3 regions of the Paenibacillus sp. 01T47 genome follow, and region 3 is predicted to be linked to each of the others. Evidence: predicted binding sites of a transcription regulator. Region 3 holds the regulator's gene; each other region holds the start of a gene.
What was found. The regulator Rex, encoded in region 3, represses fermentation and respiration genes when NADH is low (regulators of the CRP and FNR family bind a similar motif). The targets are predictions, from matches to a motif close to TTGTGAAATATTTCACAA.
Positions count from the first base shown of each region.

Region 1: a site for Rex is predicted at 4,818-4,835, ahead of AC1DOV_RS31870 (nitrate/nitrite transporter). Genes of this name have one in related genera too.
Region 2: a site for Rex is predicted at 4,663-4,680, ahead of AC1DOV_RS16890 (DUF1641 domain-containing protein). Genes of this name have one in related genera too.

Region 1 covers NZ_JBFTPA010000030.1:19,644-25,696, forward strand. Annotated here, with positions in the region: gene nasC (assimilatory nitrate reductase catalytic subunit NasC) at 1-1,134, opposite strand, end outside; gene nirB (nitrite reductase large subunit NirB) at 1,119-3,269, opposite strand; gene AC1DOV_RS31865 (molybdopterin molybdotransferase MoeA) at 3,298-4,560, opposite strand; gene AC1DOV_RS31870 (nitrate/nitrite transporter) at 4,948-6,053, shown strand, end outside.
Region 2 covers NZ_JBFTPA010000007.1:242,922-248,974, forward strand. Annotated here, with positions in the region: gene AC1DOV_RS16870 (ABC transporter permease) at 1-366, shown strand, start outside; gene AC1DOV_RS16875 (carbohydrate ABC transporter permease) at 385-1,254, shown strand; gene AC1DOV_RS16880 (extracellular solute-binding protein) at 1,309-2,850, shown strand; gene AC1DOV_RS16885 (NAD(P)/FAD-dependent oxidoreductase) at 2,916-4,097, opposite strand; gene AC1DOV_RS16890 (DUF1641 domain-containing protein) at 4,134-4,574, opposite strand; gene AC1DOV_RS16895 (MGMT family protein) at 4,925-5,248, shown strand; gene AC1DOV_RS16900 (hypothetical protein) at 5,382-5,843, shown strand; gene AC1DOV_RS16905 (GDYXXLXY domain-containing protein) at 6,031-6,053, opposite strand, start outside.
Region 3 covers NZ_JBFTPA010000002.1:421,500-427,552, forward strand. Annotated here, with positions in the region: gene AC1DOV_RS05925 (AAA family ATPase) at 1-636, opposite strand, end outside; gene AC1DOV_RS05930 (hypothetical protein) at 638-1,168, opposite strand; gene AC1DOV_RS05935 (cell wall elongation regulator TseB-like domain-containing protein) at 1,283-1,780, opposite strand; gene AC1DOV_RS05940 (amidohydrolase) at 1,813-3,114, opposite strand; gene AC1DOV_RS05945 (redox-sensing transcriptional repressor Rex) at 3,095-3,751, opposite strand; gene dinG (ATP-dependent DNA helicase DinG) at 3,748-6,053, opposite strand, start outside.

The sequences.
Region 1 (6,053 bases), on a different contig from region 3:
TACATATGCGCGGTCCTGTTCATCCTCTATATTCCTATACCCTGGCAATTGATCGCTTTTTTGACCATGCTCTCTTCCCCCCTGCCCGTTGCCTTGTCCGGTCACGGCGCCGTAGCCGCAGCCGGGTTTGCCGACTTTTCCCGTTGCGATTACGAGGTTCAAGAAGTTTCGTACCGCCATATGGCCATCAGTCTGCTGCTCTACGCCTCTCGCAGTGAAAATAATACCGGATTCCGCGCGTCCATACGCAATAGCCGCTTTTTGGATGGCAGTTTCTTTTAAGCCCGTTATATTTGCCACCTCATCCAGCTGAATGCTGGAGAGATGATCCTTTAATTCTGCAAATCCATTGGTTCTTTTAGTAATAAATTTTTCATCCATCAGCTTCTCATCAAGCAACACTTTCAGCAGTCCATTAGCAAGTGTAGCGTCCGTACCGGGCTTAAGCTGCAAATGGATGTCGGCAATCGCAGCCGTTGCCGTAACTCTCGGATCAATGACGATGATGATGGCTCCGTTTTCTTTTGCTTTTATGAAATAAGGCATCAACGTGGGCTGACATTCAGCTATATTCGTTCCTGCCAAAATAATGCACCGAGCAAGCGGAATATCGGATAATCGGCAGGTCAGCCCTCGATCGATGCCGAAGGTTTTGTTGCCAGCAGACGCTGCAGCTGACATGCAAAACCTACCGTTATAATCGATATACTTTGTTCCCAGCGCAATTCTGGCGAACTTCCCGAGCAAGTAGGCGCTCTCGTTAGTCAGAGATCCACCTCCGTATACACCAAGTGAATCAGGGCCATGATCCTTGCTGCTGATTTGGAATTTACTGCAAATTGCGTTTATTGCTTCCTCCCATGACGAAGCGACAAATTGGCCATCTTTCCTTACTAATGGCTGAAGCAGACGCTCTGGACTAATTGCATGCTGATGTGCATTCATGCCTTTCACGCATAGTCGTCCTTCCGAAGCAGCGTTAGCAATTCCTTCAATCACATAGGAAGGCCTGCTTGATTCTAGGACAGTCGGTTCTTTCGTTATGCGCATCTTGCATTGCACGCTGCAAAACGGACATTGCGTATCCATGACGAAGCCTGAATCCTTGCTCTTATGAATTAACGATTGCTGCATATACCCTCACCAAGTCCTTTCATCCTTTGTTGCACTGCGGCAGCAGTCTTTGCTCTACCAGCAAGCTCCATTCGGCAGCTGCTATCGAGCAGCCTTTCTCTAATCTCTATGATTCCTGCTCTTTCCAGCCATTTCCAAACCGGCTCGCCAAATTCGGCATATTCCCTGTATAGCTGGAGGCAAGCTAAAGACAGCGCTAATGCGAGTGAGTTTGTCTCTGCTACTGCGATAAGCTGCCCTTGCTTAACGGGGTGTTCTGAATGCCCGCCAACATAGATTTCCCACCCCGAAGGCGCTCCGGTGATTCCAATATCATGAACAAGTACTCCGGCCGGATTTTGAATGCTGGGTGAAATAGCCGCTTTCACTGGTGCCGGGAAAGGCAAGCTTGCGCAGCAGCTTTCTAGCTCGCTCCCAAGGGAAACCAAATCAAACTCAGCATGGATACCGCGTATTAAATCTAGATTTGCAGGGGCAGAGTTTATGCTAAAACTGTATTCAGCTGCGATATTTCTATCTAGATTAGCAGCCTGTGGATGATAAATAACTAAATAATAGTGCAGGGCAGAAGAGCAAACGGTGCAGCCGGATAAGATCTTCCAGCCTAATGATGTTTTCATTTCATGAACAGAAGACATCGGATTGGCAGCAATATGATGTTTCAGCGTCTCGTGACTGGCATCGGTGCATCTGCAAATTGGCGGAGCCGATGCTTTCAAAGCATCTTTGCCATGTTGAAGCGCATATTGGACGATCGCTGCGACGATGGGACGGCAGCCTCCGCAGGAGCTTGAGGCTTTCGTATGATCACGAACCTGCTCCAGCGTTAGTAGACCGTCTTCAATTACGGCGCACATGATAGCGGATTTGTCTACTGCATTACAGGCACATACCATCTCACGCTCTTGCATTTGAGCAGCTAGTTCATCTTTTGCACTGCCGCCTCCGGCGCTCGGAGGAGCAATAAGCTCCACAACAGCTGCTCTTCTATTCACTAAGCCAAGCAAGGCGGTTCCTTCCGCTGTATCGCCATACAATATAGCTCCGCGCACCGTACCTTCCTTCATCGTCACTTTTTTGTAAGTTCCGTGAATACCATCAAACTGCTGGATAGCGGTCTCTGCTTCTTCCGGACGAATTTCGCCGACTGAAAAAACCTCGACCCCTGAAACCTTGAGCTGTGCGTATGGAACGGAACCTAAGTAGGGCTCTGAACTATGTCCGCAAATACTTTTGGCCAGCACCTTCCCTTGCTCATAAAGCGGTGCAACTAAACCATAAGCGACGCCACGATGCTCCGCGCATTCACCAACGGCATATATATTGGGTTTGCTCGTTCGCATGTAATCGTCCACGATGATTGCTCTTTTAGTATCGATACCGCTCTTTTTGGCCAGCTCGACGTTTGGACGGATTCCTACGGAAATGACGATTAAATCTGCTTCTAATGAATCGCCGTTCGTGAAGCGTATTCCTTTAGCGCGATTTAATCCGGTAATGCTTTCCGTTTCCTTGCTGAGCCAGAATCGCATCCCTTGCTCTTCCAATTCTTTGCGAAGCATGTCGGATGACATACGATCGAGCTGACGATTCATTAAATAAGGCGCATTGTGAATGACATCTGTTTCCATGCCGAGATTTAACAAGCCTCGTGCAGCTTCAAGCCCTAGCAAGCCGCCGCCGATCACTGCGGCTTTCTTATATTTTTTTGAGTATTCGATCATCATCTTGCAATCGTCAATGTTACGGAACGAGATGACGCCAGATTTATGAACTCCTGCAATGGGCGGAATAAAGGCAGAAGAGCCGGTTGCTATAATGAGATGATCATAATCGGCACGAATGCCGGATATGGTCGTTACATATTGTGAATCTGAATGAATATGAGCGACAGTCTCGCCTTTAAAAAGACTTATTTCCCGTTCCACATACCAAGACCAATCATTAATTACTATGCTTTCAATGGAAGAGTCTCCTTGAAGCACCTTTGATAATAAAATACGGTTATAGTTCGGATGATGCTCATTGCCAAATACCGTAATTTGGAATTTATCTGGCGCAAGCTTGATGATTTCATCCACACATTTAATACCTGCCATTCCATTTCCTATAACGACTAGTTTCTCTCTACTCACCTATGCTCACATCCACTCGTGCAATTTCCTAGATTGTTAAAGAAACAAAACGAACCTCTTGCCCAGCTGACGCGCCAGCCCCCCCGGCTGGTATTTGTACGATAGCATTGGCTCTAGCGAAGGCAGCAACATTACCGGACTTATCATGACGCAGCGGCTCTACCATCCATTCCTTCTCCGAGCGATAGACAAATGCTCTCGCGTATCTTGGATAAGGGGACGGTTTAGCTATGGAATCGATTAAACGCCCTTCCATCCACTCGGTCCGAAAATCATTTCTTCCGATAGCCTTCAATATCGCAGGACGAAGCAGCAGCTCGACACCTGCAAAGCAAGCAGATGGATTCCCGGATAAGCAAATGAGAAGCTTAGATCCAAAATGATAGGCAGAGGTAGGCGTTCCCGGTCGCATGACAACTTTAGTAAACAAAGGTACGCCGCCGATGCTTTCCGCCGCCAGCTTTACGAAGTCGTAATCACCAACCGATACACCTCCTGTGGTTACGATCAATTCTGATTGCTCTAGCGCCGCCTTAAGCGCGTTTTCAATCGTTTTCAGGCAATCGGGTACGGACCTATGACGAATGACTGAGGCTCCAAGATCCCTAAGCCGAGCGCTTACCATGAAGCTGTTCGCGTCAAAAATTTTGCCGGATTGCAAGCTCTCGCCTGGCATGAGCAATTCATCGCCAACCGGAATAATTGTGACGAGAGGTTTTTTATATACCTGTACTTCCGTTTGCCCAAAAGAAGCTAAAATGGCGATTTCTTTCGATTTGATAGCCGTTCCGCGGTATAGCACCTTCATACCATTTCGGATATCCTCGCCCTTTTCGGCAATGTGTTGTCCTTTTACGTAAGCACGATCAATTTGAATGGATAATCCCCGTAGGTCCATACGTTCGCGTGCTGCTTCCTGCACTACAATCGTATCATAGCCAGCAGGCACGGGAGCACCAGTGAAAATACGAACCGCAGTCATCATTTTTGGCTCCATATCGTACATACGCTCTGATTGGCCTGACCGAATTTCTCCTTTAACCTGTAATAACACAGGCATTTCCTTGCTTGCACCTCCCGATGATGCGGCGTAAATGGCGTATCCATCCATTGCGGCTCGGCGAAAAGGTGGCAAGGAGAATGGGCTTTCAAAATCATGAGCAAGTACTCTGGATAGACAATCATCTAACGATACCGTCTCACAAATCGGCTCCTTCATTTCCCTTGTCAATTTCATTAAAGCGTTTGATACGGATGCCGTAAGCGGTTGAATTGGATTTAGGACCGACATGTTATCCCTCCAGCGAATGATTGGTACAAAAATGATCAGAAAAAGCCCTTTCCCGCATCTGGGAAAAGGCATCATTGCCGCAAGAGTTAGCACGCCATTGTGCTGTACTCGTTCTATAATGTATAGATTAGTTCATGTTAATTTACATGTCAATATATATAACACAATCTTAATCAATTTTTCCGAAAAATATTTTATGTAATATATATTGACATAAATATTACACCGCCCTATAATTCGAGTTGGGGTTACAAAGTTTGTGATCCAATGCATAAAAGTGGTCGCACAATGACGTGCCCCCTATGGCAATGAAGCCGCAATCCGTTCCTTAATAAGGACGGATTGCGGCTTTTTTAGTTGATTACAATAGAAAAGGGAGAGATTGGAATGGAGAGAAAAGGATTTTGGCATAGCGGGCACAAACCTACCTTATTCAGTGCTTTTTTGTATTTTGACATGAGTTTTATGATTTGGGTGCTTATTGGTCCTCTCAGCGTTATTATTGCGGCCGATTATCCGATGGATCCTGTTCAAAAAGCAAACCTCGTAGCTCTTCCTATATTAGGAGGTTCAATTTTAAGATTAGTGTTAGGTTTCATGACCGATTATATCGGGCCCAAACGAACGGCTCAGTTCGGAATGCTCTTTACTCTTATTCCATTAATAATGGGCTGGCAATTCGTACATTCCTTGGATCAGCTCTATATCGTAGCTCTACTGCTCGGTGTTGCTGGCGCCTCATTTGCTGCAGCCTTACCGCTTGCCAGCCAGTGGTACTCCAAGGAGCATCAAGGACTTGCAATGGGTATCGCCGGGGCAGGAAATAGCGGTACTGTAATTTCTACTTTGTTTGCTAACCGCTTGGCGCAACATTACGGCAGCTGGGAAATGGTTTTTGGACTTGCTATCATCCCGATCATTATCGTCTTTATTATCTTCACGATCTTTGCCAAAAATAGTCCGAACCGTCCTGCGCCTAAAAAGCTTTCACAATATGCGCAGGTTTTAAAACAAGGCGATGCATGGGTGTTCTGCGCTTTCTATTGCGTAACCTTTGGCGGATTCGTCGGACTCTCCAACTATTTGACCATCTTCTTCAATACACAATATGGGTTATCCCCAGTCAGAGCCGCTGACTTCACAACCTTTTGTGTCATTGCAGGAAGCTTCTTTAGACCTGTTGGCGGATATCTTTCAGACCGGATCGGAGGAGCGCGCATGTTGACGATTCTTTACAGCGGCGCAGGCTTAATGCTTGCAGCAGTAGCAGCCATGCCCCCACTGCCTGTCGTCATTACCTTGCTTTTCATCGGAATGATGTGTCTCGGTGCAGGAAATGGCTCTGTATTCCAGCTTGTACCGCAGCGCTTCGGCAGTGAACTAGGCCTCATGACAGGCATTATTGGGGCTGCTGGCGGATTAGGCGGGTATGCGCTCCCTCTAATTCTCGGAAAGCTTTATCAATCTACCGGCTCATACACTTCCGGCTTCTT
Region 2 (6,053 bases), on a different contig from region 3:
GCGATTACTGCAATTGATGACTCCTTGTATGAGGCTGCAAAAATCGACGGAGCCAATCGCTGGCAGCAAATTAAATCCATTACGATTCCAATGTTGATGCCGACGGTATCAATTCTAACGCTGCTTGCGATCGGCAAAATCTTTTACTCCGATTTCGGAATGATCTACGCCATTATCGGCGACAATGGGATGCTTTATTCGACAACGGATGTTATCGATACGTATACGTTCCGAACGCTTCGTACATCGGGCAATCCTGCGATCGCCATGGCTATTGGATTGTATCAATCCGTCGTTGGATTTGTGCTTGTTCTATCTGCCAACTGGATTGTGAAGAAATTCAATAAAGATAGCGCGATGTTCTAAGGAAAGGAGGGAATGTGCTTGAAAAAAATAGATGTATTTCAAATCGTTAATACGATTTTTGTATTGTTGTTCGCACTGCTTTGTACGCTTCCCATCCTGCTCGTTCTCATCGTGTCTTTCTCGGATGAGGAGTCTATCCTAAGAAAAGGCTACAGCTTTATACCGGATCACTTTTCACTAGAAGCCTACAAATCGGTATTCGGCAGTAATGATCAGCTGCTACAAAGCTATGGGGTTTCCATCGGCGTAACGGTTATTGGTACTTTAGCGGCAGTCGTCATCACAGGAATGGCCGGTTATATGCTTGCCAATCGACAGGTTCGTTACCGCAATCCAATTGCGTTGTTTTTCTTCATCACGATGCTCTTTAACGCAGGCCTTGTGCCTTGGTACATGATGAATGACCTTTTAGGATTCAAAAACAATCTGCTTGCCCTTATCGTACCGACGCTAATATTCAGTCCCTTTAATTTGTTTCTCGTTCGCAATTTCATGCAGGAGCTGCCTGAAGCTCTACTAGAGAGCGCAAGAATTGACGGAGCTAGCGATGCTTATATCGCGTTTCGCATCGTATTTCCATTATCGTTGCCCGTTCTCGCTACGGTAGCACTATTTTACGGATTAGGTTATTGGAACAATTGGTTCAACGCGATCATGCTGGTCGACAAAGAAAGCTTGTACCCTTTGCAATATTTATTGTATAAGCTGCAATCCGAGATCAATATGGTGAACCAGATGCAGGGCTTGGTCACTTCCAACATAACGATTCCAACCGAGTCATTCAAAATGGCGGTAGCTATCATAACCATTGGTCCTATCGTACTGCTTTACCCGTTCCTGCAGCGCTTTATTATCAAGGGTCTTATCGTTGGAGCAGTCAAAGGATAGATATGTCGCCTTAGGGCCATATATAATTAAAGATTCAGAGAGGGGTTAATCAAGATGAACAACAGGAAGATGCGCTTTGTTCCGGCAAGCTTGGTTATTGTTATGATGCTCGTTCTTATGATGGCTTGCAGTAATGCGGGAGACAAAGCGGGTTCGAATGGCAACGCCAGTGGAAACGATGGGGATAACGCTGCAGTATTGCCGCTGAAATACGTGATTCCGGGTACAGCCAAACCTCATACCGATGAGGTTGTCCAAAAAGTAAATGAAAAGCTGAAGGCTGACGGTGTTAACGTTAAGCTGGAAATAAATTTTATCCCTTGGGATGCTTGGGATCAGAAAACCAACCTAATGCTAAGCACAGGTGACGAGTTTGACATGCTGCATGTTATGGAGAACAGCTCCGTGCCGACTGGCTCCTATGTTGGGCGAGGCGCGCTTCAGCCGCTGGATGAGCTCATTGACAAGTATGGTCCAGAGCTGAAAAAAATCATTCCTGACTACGCATGGGATGCCGCAAAGATCGATGGTAAAATCTATTCCGTTCCGGCTGTATGGCGCTATGAGACCTCAGGCAGCGGTGAGATGGGCACGCTTGGCTTCCGCCAAGATTTGCTCGATAAAGCAGGCATGCCTTTCCCGAAAACGTCGGACGAGCTTATCGCAACGGCTGAGAAGATGCAGCAAGCTTCCGACAAGAAATTATATATTCAAACGGAAACGGATGTTACACCAGTATTTTTACACCGTACGTACGATTCATGGCCGTTTTTTGTAGATTACCGCGAACAAATCATTAAGGTCGATCAAGCGGGCAATATAAGCTCGTGGCTCGAGAGTGAAGAATTCAAAAAGGATGCAGAGTTTTTCCGCCAGCTGTATGAGAAAAAGCTGATTAACCCTGATATTTTGACGTATAAGAAGGAAGAGCGCGACAAAGCCATGACACTGGGCGATTTTATTTACAGCACGAATGGCGCTTTGTACTCTTCGATCGCAATTGCAAGAAATAATCCAGAAGCAAAAATAGGAGAAAACTATTTGTCTGCCGAGAAACCGCTGCTTCAATACTTGGCATTCGGAAATACAAATGCAGTTCCAATTACATCGAAGCACCCAGAAGCAGCTATTATGTTCTTGAACTGGCTGTACAGCAATAAGGATAACCATAACCTGTTCCTATATGGGGAAGAAGGCACGCACTACAAAGCGGTAGGCGAGCGTACGGCAGAATTTATTCGTGACGCGAATGATGAATCGTATTATTTTGATTCGTGGATGATCGGCAACATTAACTACATGTTGTTTGATGTGAAAACGCCGGAAGATTATTTGAAAATGCAAACGACAGAGCCTTCGAATCCAGTTGAATTCTCACCTGTTCTTGGTTTCCGCCTAAATACGGAGCCGATTGCTGTTGAATATGCGAATGTGCTATCCGAAGTGAAATCGAAGATCATTCCAATTAAAATGGGCGTGGTATCCTACGATAAATACTTCCCGGCAGCTCTTCAAAGCTTAAAGGCTGCTGGTCTTGATAAGGTCGTCGCTGAATATCAGAAGCAATTTAAAGAATGGCAGGCATTGCAGAAGTAAGGTTAGCTGATGGATATAACAAAAAGAAGGAGGGCTGCTGCCCTCCTTCTTCTTGTTTGTGTATATTAGTAAGCTAGTGCGAACAAACCGTGAATATGCGACAGGTAACGAACGTTACTTGCTTCCTTCATAAGGGAAGCAGGCAAGCCCTTAAGCTGAGTCGCGTTGCCGCCGATTGTGCCCACGCCATCTTTACGGCCAAGGCTGCCCAGTGTTCCGGAGAATACAGGTACAAACTTATCCATAACGCCGCCTTTGATTTGAACCGCTAGGTTGTAGCCTACCGTTTCGCCCATTTGCCAAGCAAGCTGAGCTGTTGGAGGGTAAGGACGTTCGCTGCCTTCTGGGAATACAACTGCGCAGTCGCCAGCAAGGAATACATCAGCGTGTGAAGTTGATTGAAGCGTTGGTGTAACAAGTGAACGACCACGGTCTTCTGCAAGACCGCTGCTGCCGACAACTGGATTACCTTTAACGCCGCCAGTCCAAATGATTGTGCTGGATTCAATCGTACGACCGTCTTTAAGCGATACGGAGCTTTTTGTCGCTTCTGTAATCGCTACGCTAGTGATGAAGTTAACGCCACGTTTCTCAAGGCTTGTTACAGCGCGATCGATCAATACTTTCGGGAAGATTGGCAGAACGGCAGGGCCGGCTTCTACGCAATACAGCGAAATATCATTAAAGTCGATGCCTTTGCTGCGGCAAATCTCAGGAAGTCTGTCAGCGAATTCGCCAACAAGCTCAACGCCAGTCAAGCCGCCGCCGCCAACAACGATTGTTGCGTCAGCTTTGTTGCCTGATTTTTTGTAAGCGTCAAGACGATCTTCAACATGCTTGCGGATTTTGTTAGCATCAGCAACGGATTTAAGAACAAGACTGTTCTCTTCCAATCCTGGAATGCCGAAGTAGTTCGTTTCACTTCCAAGTGCTACAACAAGAGTGTCGTACTTTTGCACTTGTCCGCTTTCAAGAACCACTTGCTTCTCGTTAGGTTTAATTTCTTTAACCGAGTCAACGATGATGTTAACTTGTTTGTCGCCTAGAAGCTTGCTAAGCGGTAGAGCAACTGCTTGCTCAGCAATTGTGTCCCCAGCAAGTCTGTGCAGCTCAGTAATGATTTGGTGAGTTGGAAAACGGTTTACGATTGTGATGCTAGCTTCTGCTGCAGTCAAGTGTTGTCGTGCTGTTAGAGCAGTAAGAAGACCGCCATAACCGCCACCAAGAATTAGTATTTGCTTCGACATGTTCATCCTCCGTTCGTTCTATACGTATTCGGTGTATTATACTTTATCGTTTTTGCGTTCAGACAAAACACTTAGGAAAGCTTGCGCGAAACGAAGCGTTTTTTGAACTTCCGGATCTTTAAGCATTTTCAACATAGCGAATAGGCCAACAGAAGAGTTAGCCGCTTCTTGCGAGCGCTCGCCAGCTTCAATAGCTGCTGTTGCGATACCTTTTGCTTTCTCTTGAACCGGTTTAACGAATTCACCGATACCTTGAGCGAAATCGTTGATCAACACTTTGTCTGTAGCGATGTTTTGTGCAAAATCATAAGCTTTGGTCATTAGAGTAACCATTTCAGCTAATTTCGGCAGGCTGTCCACGAGTACAGTTAGAGACTCTTGAACCTCCGGCTTCATCAATTGATCAAGTACATCCAACGTTTGTTTTTCTTCGACGAGGCTAGCTGCAACCTCTTGTCCAGCAGATGGTTGTGACATAATAGAATGTCCTCCTTTACGTAAATTTGAAAGTAAGTTGTAGTCTCAATTGTGTCAGCCGCTAAAGTTAAAAATGCATCCTGAAAGTTTGTTACACTTTTCACATAGTTAATCGAAAAATGTTTATGTGTACGTAACAGTCTTATTTCTGCATGAGGCAGAAGGATGTGAATGCGCGTATGACGTAATCGGATTAAACCCTTTGTTTCTATTCTACATCGTTTTCACCAAAAGTTAAAAAGAAATTTATTGCTTTCGGTAAAAAGATTTGGAATATTGCTGACATGAAGCGCAATTCAGTTATGATAATAAAAAACAATGATTAAAAACATACATAAAGGAGTTCTAATATGCAGCCCTATACGCAAAGAGTTGTATCCATCATTAAGGCGATTCCGGAAGGCACCGTAATGACGTATGGTCAAGTAGCAGAACTGGCTGGCAATCGCAGGGGGGCAAGGCAGGTTGTCCGAGTTCTGCATTCGATGAGCGGCATTTATAATCTTCCCTGGCACAGAGTTGTTAATGCAAAAGGGGAGATATCGATTCAAGAGGAGGAAGCTCGTTACATGCAGATCTTTTATTTAAAAGAGGAAGGTGTTGCAGCGAGCGAGGACGGGCGAATTGATTTGGAAAAATACCGCTACAATCCGGAAAGAGAAGAAGAAAGATGACCTTGCCCGGATGAAAATTATGCTTCTTCGCGGTTAAGCGGCTGCGATTAACTTTTTCTAATGAGGCCCCATTTGAAACCCCGTATCCGAACCTTTATTATGGTATAGACCATTCGGAAGGGAGAGAAAGAACATGACAACAGAAATTACACCGGGAAACGTTAGAAACTTCACAGTTTCCACCGAAATCTTTTATAACCAAAGCTTGGATATTTATTCGCAAATGATTTATATCGTACTCAGCTCAAGCACGGCGGATTCCGCATCGCTCACCTTAGACGAGGTTGCCAAAAAAGGCCGTATGACGACAAAACTTGCAATAAAAGCGATGCAAGCCTTAGTTGACGAGCAGCTAATCCCACATAAATTGTTCCGTAAAATGATCGGTGAATTCCAGGATGATCGCTTATCTTGGGCAGCCAAAGGGCTGCTCACGTATTGCAAGGAGCATAAAAACATTACATTGCCTGAGCTCTTAGCACTATCAGATCAATCTGGCGAGGATGAGGTCAGCATTCGGAAGGCATTGATGGAGCTGGAGAGAAACGGTTATTTAGAGGAATTTACGGAATTGAACAAATTGATGCACGGATAATCGAAAGAATATGCAAAAAAGCCATCAACGTCCTCAGCAAACGGAAGCAGCGTTGTTGGGCACATATAAGCTAAGTAGAAGCAAATGAAATATTTCCTTCTATTTTGAAAGAAGCAGGACCTTCACAGCTGTTGCGCTGTATAGGTCCTGCTTCTTTTTTTGTTTAGTGGCGATCAATTATACAGCACTATTCTTTCGTTAATTTCTCTA
Region 3 (6,053 bases):
CGGTGATTCATTTGCATAAATACCATCCATCTCGGTTAATAGCTGATTCAAGGTTTGATCATACTCGCGCTGCTGACCGCCATCTCGTTTGCCGCCAATGACTTCAATCTCATCAATAAAAATAACAGCGCTGCTTTTTTTCGCTTTATTCGCTTTTGTACGTGCCTCTTTGAACAGGTCGCGAATACGTCCTGCGCCTACACCAACATACATTTCAACAAACTCACTGCCAGAAGCAGCCAAATAAATCGAATCTGTATATTGAGCAGCTGCTTTAGCAAGCAGCGTCTTTCCTGTTCCTGGAGGGCCTGACAGCAGGATGCCTTTTAACGGCCGAATGCCAAGCTTAGCAATTTGTTCTTGATGAACGAGAAAATCAAGCGCCTCTACAAGCTCCTGCTTGGCACGCTCCTGACCTCCGATTTCCTCAAAGGTGAGTGGTGTCATTTTCTCCTCAGAACGCCGCTTCTGGCTAGACAACGCGGTCAGCTTGCCTCTACCTCGTGCTGCATAAACTACGGCAAAGCCTAACACACCCAGCAATACGATGGGAACAACATTTTGTCCAATATATATAAAAAAAGCAATAAGTACAGGAAGTGAGCCTATCGCAATTTCTTTACCATATTTCATCATATTACCATGCCTCCAATTGGTTTGGCGTGCGTGGCAGGACGATATATTTCACCGCTTCATTATTTTTAATCGTAATATACACATTCGTATCATCCATTTCAGTCGTCACGGTGACATCTTTCATGGATTTTGCTGCTTCTTTCATCGCATCTGGAATATGAGAGTAGGTTTTGCGCTCCATCGCCTCTGCAACTTCAAACATGGAAGCATACCACAGATCTTCAAGCTGCTTATTCGATTTTTCTTCTATATTAAGCTCAAGCTTACGGTCGCCAACTACATCTTTTCCGTTAGCCGCAATACTTTCATAGATGTCCCGGAGATTCGCATCCGGCGTTAATTCAAGAGAAATAGCTACTTTATTGCGATCCATAACTGGTTTTTCTGAAGAAACAATACCTTTAATGCCTTTTGTAACTTTCTCTAATGGAGCTGCTACAGCCACTTGATTATATACAGCCCAGCCTCCGAACAAAACGGAAGCGGAAATTGCAGCAGTAATCACGATTGGTATTACACGTGGTCTCATCATTATGAAAATCCCTCCTGCAATAAATTTATGAACACTCCGTATATCAACACCGCTATACGAAAGTATATCATGAAATTATGCAAGAATCGTCCATCAATAAAAGGAAACGGAGCCTTATGGCCCCGTTTTTGCTGGTAACGTATAAGAATCAATAAATGCACCATCATCAAAACGGTAGAAATCATATCGGTAATGATCAGGCTTTTCACCGTCATTATAATAGATCTCCCACACCGTTTTGTCATCAAGCAGACCCGGCTGAATTCTCTTTATTTCTGCCAATGGCCTCTTGCTGATGAAATCATCTTTGAGTGACTTCTCAGAAATGCCTTCCGTCGCTCTCATGATAACTGGTTGTTGCTTCTCAGTCAGCCATACGTATACATGTTCATCCTGTTGATTAATACCTTCAACGACCCAACTGTTTTTTTGCCATATATGATGATGTACCTTTTCTATCTCGATAAGATCAGCTGCTTTAGTCGCTTGTTCCTTCGCCGCATTAATTGCTGTCCACTCAGGGGACTGAACTTCACGGAAATAGATAAAGGAAACGGTTAGAAGCAGCAAGAGGAATGCTGTAATTAACAACAACCATCGCTTAAGTGTCATAAACGGCTTTCGTTTCCTTGCTGTTGCTCGCATTAAGCTTGCAGCAAGCGATCAAAGCTCGCTTGTGCCTCGTAACGAATTTTCTCCTCATCAAGCCAAGTGCATTCGCCGTTTTTCAATACTTGTCTTCCATCAATCCATACATGCCGCACATCGCGGCCTGAACCTGAGTAGACCAAATGTGATACGATATCCGTCTGAGGGTAGAAATGCGGCTGTTCAATATCAATAGCGATGAAATCTGCCTTCATGCCTACTTTTAGACTACCAAGGCTCTTCTCTTGCCAAATGGATTTTGCCCCATTCACTGTACCAAGCTTCAATGCTTCCAAAGCAGGGATAGCAGTAGGATCTCCAGATACACCTTTATGAAGCAAAGCCGCGAATCGAATTTCCTCAAATAAATCAAGATTGTTGTTGCTTGCCACACTATCTGTTCCAAGCGATACCGTAACACCTGCGCGAATCAAATCAGGAACACGTGCAATGCCGCTAGCAAGCTTAAGATTGCTTACAGGATTATGTGAAACCGCAACTCCTTTAGCAGCAAGCAGCTCGATCTCAGCATCATTCAGATGTACGGCATGCGCAACAAGTGCAGGACGTGAGAAAAAGCCTAAACGATCCAAATGTTCGACCGGACGAAGTCCATAATCACGCACGTTTTGCTCAACTTCCGCTATCGTTTCCGACATATGCGTGTGCAAAGGCAAATCAAAATCATGAGCTGCTTGTACAAAACGTTCAATATATGCTGGTGGACATGTATAAGGCGCGTGTGGAGAAATCATCGTGGTTATGCGTCCATCGGCTTTCCCGTTCCAATCACGGGCAAAAGCAATTGCCTCAGCAAGCTTAGCTTCCTGTACATCTGGTGGACATAGTCCGATAACGCCTCTTGTCAAAACACCGCGGATACCGCTTTGCTCAACCATTTGAGCAACTTGATCCATGCGATCATACATATCAACAAAAGCTGTTGTACCTGATTTCAGCATTTCTACGATCGCTAGAGAACTTCCTGCACGTGTATCTTGATCAACATATTTGCCTTCCATTGGCCACATTTTCTGTTCCAGCCAAACCTGCAAATTCTGATCATCGGAATATCCGCGAAGCAAGCTCATCGCCGCATGTCCGTGAGTATTAATAAGTCCTGGCATAAAAGCCAGCTTGCTGCCGTCTATTTTTTGCACCGTATCAGAAAGCTGTTCAGGAACAGCCGTACCTATATAACTAATCCGATCATCGGATACAACCATATGTCCTCTAAATGATGGATTTTCGTCATCCATCGTTATAAACAAACCATTTTCAATCCAAATCTGACTCATCCTGCGTCTCTCCCTCTTTGGCTAAATAATAGGCTAAGCTAAGCAATTCCCTTGTGAAATCAGCATTATGTATTCGCATTTCATCCGGTACTCGTAGAATAGCAGGGGCAAAATTCAATATTCCTTCTATGCCTGCTTCGACAAATTGATTAGCTACATTTTGTGCTTCAAATGCTGGAACGGTAATGATGCCGATCCGAATATTTTGCTCTGCAACCGTTGCAGCAAGCTCGCTCATCGGCATTACAATCAAATTATTAATGCTCGTTCCAATTTTGCTCGGATGTACATCGAACACGGCGGTAATCTGCATATTATCCTTGGAGTATTTATTGTAATTGCATAAGGCATGACCTAGATTGCCGGCTCCAACCAACGCAACCTTTATCGTCTGATCAACCTTCAAAATTTGACGTATCTTCTCAATTAAATATACAACATCGTAGCCTACGCCCTTCCGTCCAAACTCTCCGAAATAAGCGAGATCTTTACGAATTTGAGCAGGATTTAAATCAAGCTTTGTGCCTAAATCCTGCGAAGAAATGGTCTGAATCTCACGATTAAGCATTTCATTTAGTACTTGCAAATAAACGGGAAGCCTTCTGACGACAGCCTCCGATATTTTCGTTTGCTTCATCGTTTTTCCTCCTCTTCGCTAGACACAGCTTGATTTTCCTGCGGCAATGCTGCATTTTCATCCGTTAACCATTCTCTCATTCGCACGACCATTTGATCCATATGCATCGTTTCGATTTTTGGTCCTGGCAGTGAATATAAGAAGTGTTTACCGTAGTAAGTGTCGATTATTCTAGTATCATATATGATTACGATCCCTTTGTCTTGTGAAGTCCTTACTAGACGCCCAAAGCCTTGTTTAAAGCGAATGACGGCTTGGGGAATCGACAATTTCATAAAAGGATTTTGTTTCTGCCGCTGCAGCATCTCAGCTTTTGCTTCCACTAAGGGATGGTTAGGCGGTTGGAATGGCAAACGAACGATGGCAAGGCAAATCAGAGCTTCTCCGGGTATATCTACACCTTCCCAGAAGCTGCTCGTGCCAAGTAAAACGGACTCTGGCGTTTGACGGAAACGTCTTGTAAGCTTCGTGCGATTGCCGCTGTCTATTCCTTGTCCTAGTACTTGAATTCCTGCAACGCTTAAAAGCTCTTTAAGCGGCTCGTAGACCTGCCTCAGCATGCGATAGGACGTGAACAGCACTAGCATTCTGCCCTTCGTTTCCTTTGCAGCATCAGAAAGCGATTTTACAAGCATATCCAAATAGGTGTCATCTACAGCTGCTCCCTTGAGTACTGGGAAGTTGCGTGGAATGACAACTAATGCCTGCTCCCGGTAATTAAACGGAGAAGGCAATTGAACGGTTTTAAGCCTGCCCTGCTGTTCATATCCAGTTAACCCAAGCTGCTCCTCCGCGTATTGAAAAGATTTTTGCACAGATAACGTTGCAGAGGTTAATACGATACTTTCTTTGACATCAAAAAAATATTTTTGCAGCTGAGCGCTTACATCTACTGGCACACCGTATAGCTGCACAGATCTGTAGCGGTATACGCTGCTTGCTTCAATCCAAAACACAGAGTCCGCAAGCTCTAAGGTGATAAACGTTCTAAGCTCATCCTTAAGTCGAGACAAATCACGTACCGCGCCATTTAAATCCGTTATTATCGCTTGAACACCGGAATCGTCAACACGGTCTTTAATATCGGTAACCATTTTATCGACGGTTCGAATGACTCGGTTGAGTTCAGTGTGGATATTTCCTTCAACCGTAACACCGTCCTCCCAGCCTGCTGGAAGCTCGTTTTTCTTAAGGCGGCATACCGACTGACCATTCTCAGTTGGTCCATCCGATGAAGTTGAAGTAAAGCTATAAAACATTTCAAACAGCTTATCCCAGTGCTCCTTAATTTCTTGGAAAATAGGAATAACGGTATCAATCGTCTCTAACCAGGAAGCTTGATGTGCGTCATCCTCATACATAAGCTTCTGGCGAAGCCCAGGCAATAATCCAGAGCGCGCATCTTTATAAAGCCGAAGAACAGCCTGCGTCAAAGAGAAGTAGTTAATTTGCATACCTAGATGCTTGCCTGCAACCTCTTCCACATGATGTGCTTCATCAATAATGAGATGAGTATAGGAAGGCAATAAACGATGATCTGCTTGAACATCCGTAAATAACATTGAATGATTCGTTATCGTAACATCAGCAATGTTTGCTTCATGCTTCGCGCGATGATAAAAACATCTTTTGAACCAAGGACAAGCTCGATTTAGGCATGAATCCGTATCGCTCGCTACCGTAGACCAAAACTCAGCACCCTTGTTGCCGAAGTTAAGCTCTTCCTGATCGCCAGTTTCCGTTTCTCCAAGCCATACGACCATTTGAGCAGCTGTAACCGTATCCTCAATCGGCGATACAAGATCTTTTGTGTTGATTTTACCTTCAAATTTGCGCAAGCATAAATAATTCCCTCTGCCTTTAAAGATCGAAGCTCTAAACTCAAATGGCAGTATTTCTTCAAGCAATGGCAAATCGCGTTGACGAAGCTGCTCCTGCAAATTGATTGTATGCGTACTAACGACAACTTTTTTGCCGTTCTGAATGCCATAATAAAGCGCAGGAATTAAATAACCAAGCGACTTCCCTGTTCCTGTCCCTGCTTCTATAAGTAAATGCTGATTCTGATTTAGAGCGCTGTACACCTCTTGAAACATGGCTACCTGCGCTTCTCTTTCCTCATAATTCTCAAATTTCTGTTCGAAGCGTTGTCTTACATCAGCTAAATAATTGTCAAATGAAACATCTGTTAATGGCAGCACACTTGTGCCGCCTGAACGCGGAGGCTGTTCATCGCTCCATTCGCGAACCTTCAATGCAAATTGATTAAAATAGTCATATTCATTCGATTCGAATACAGTAC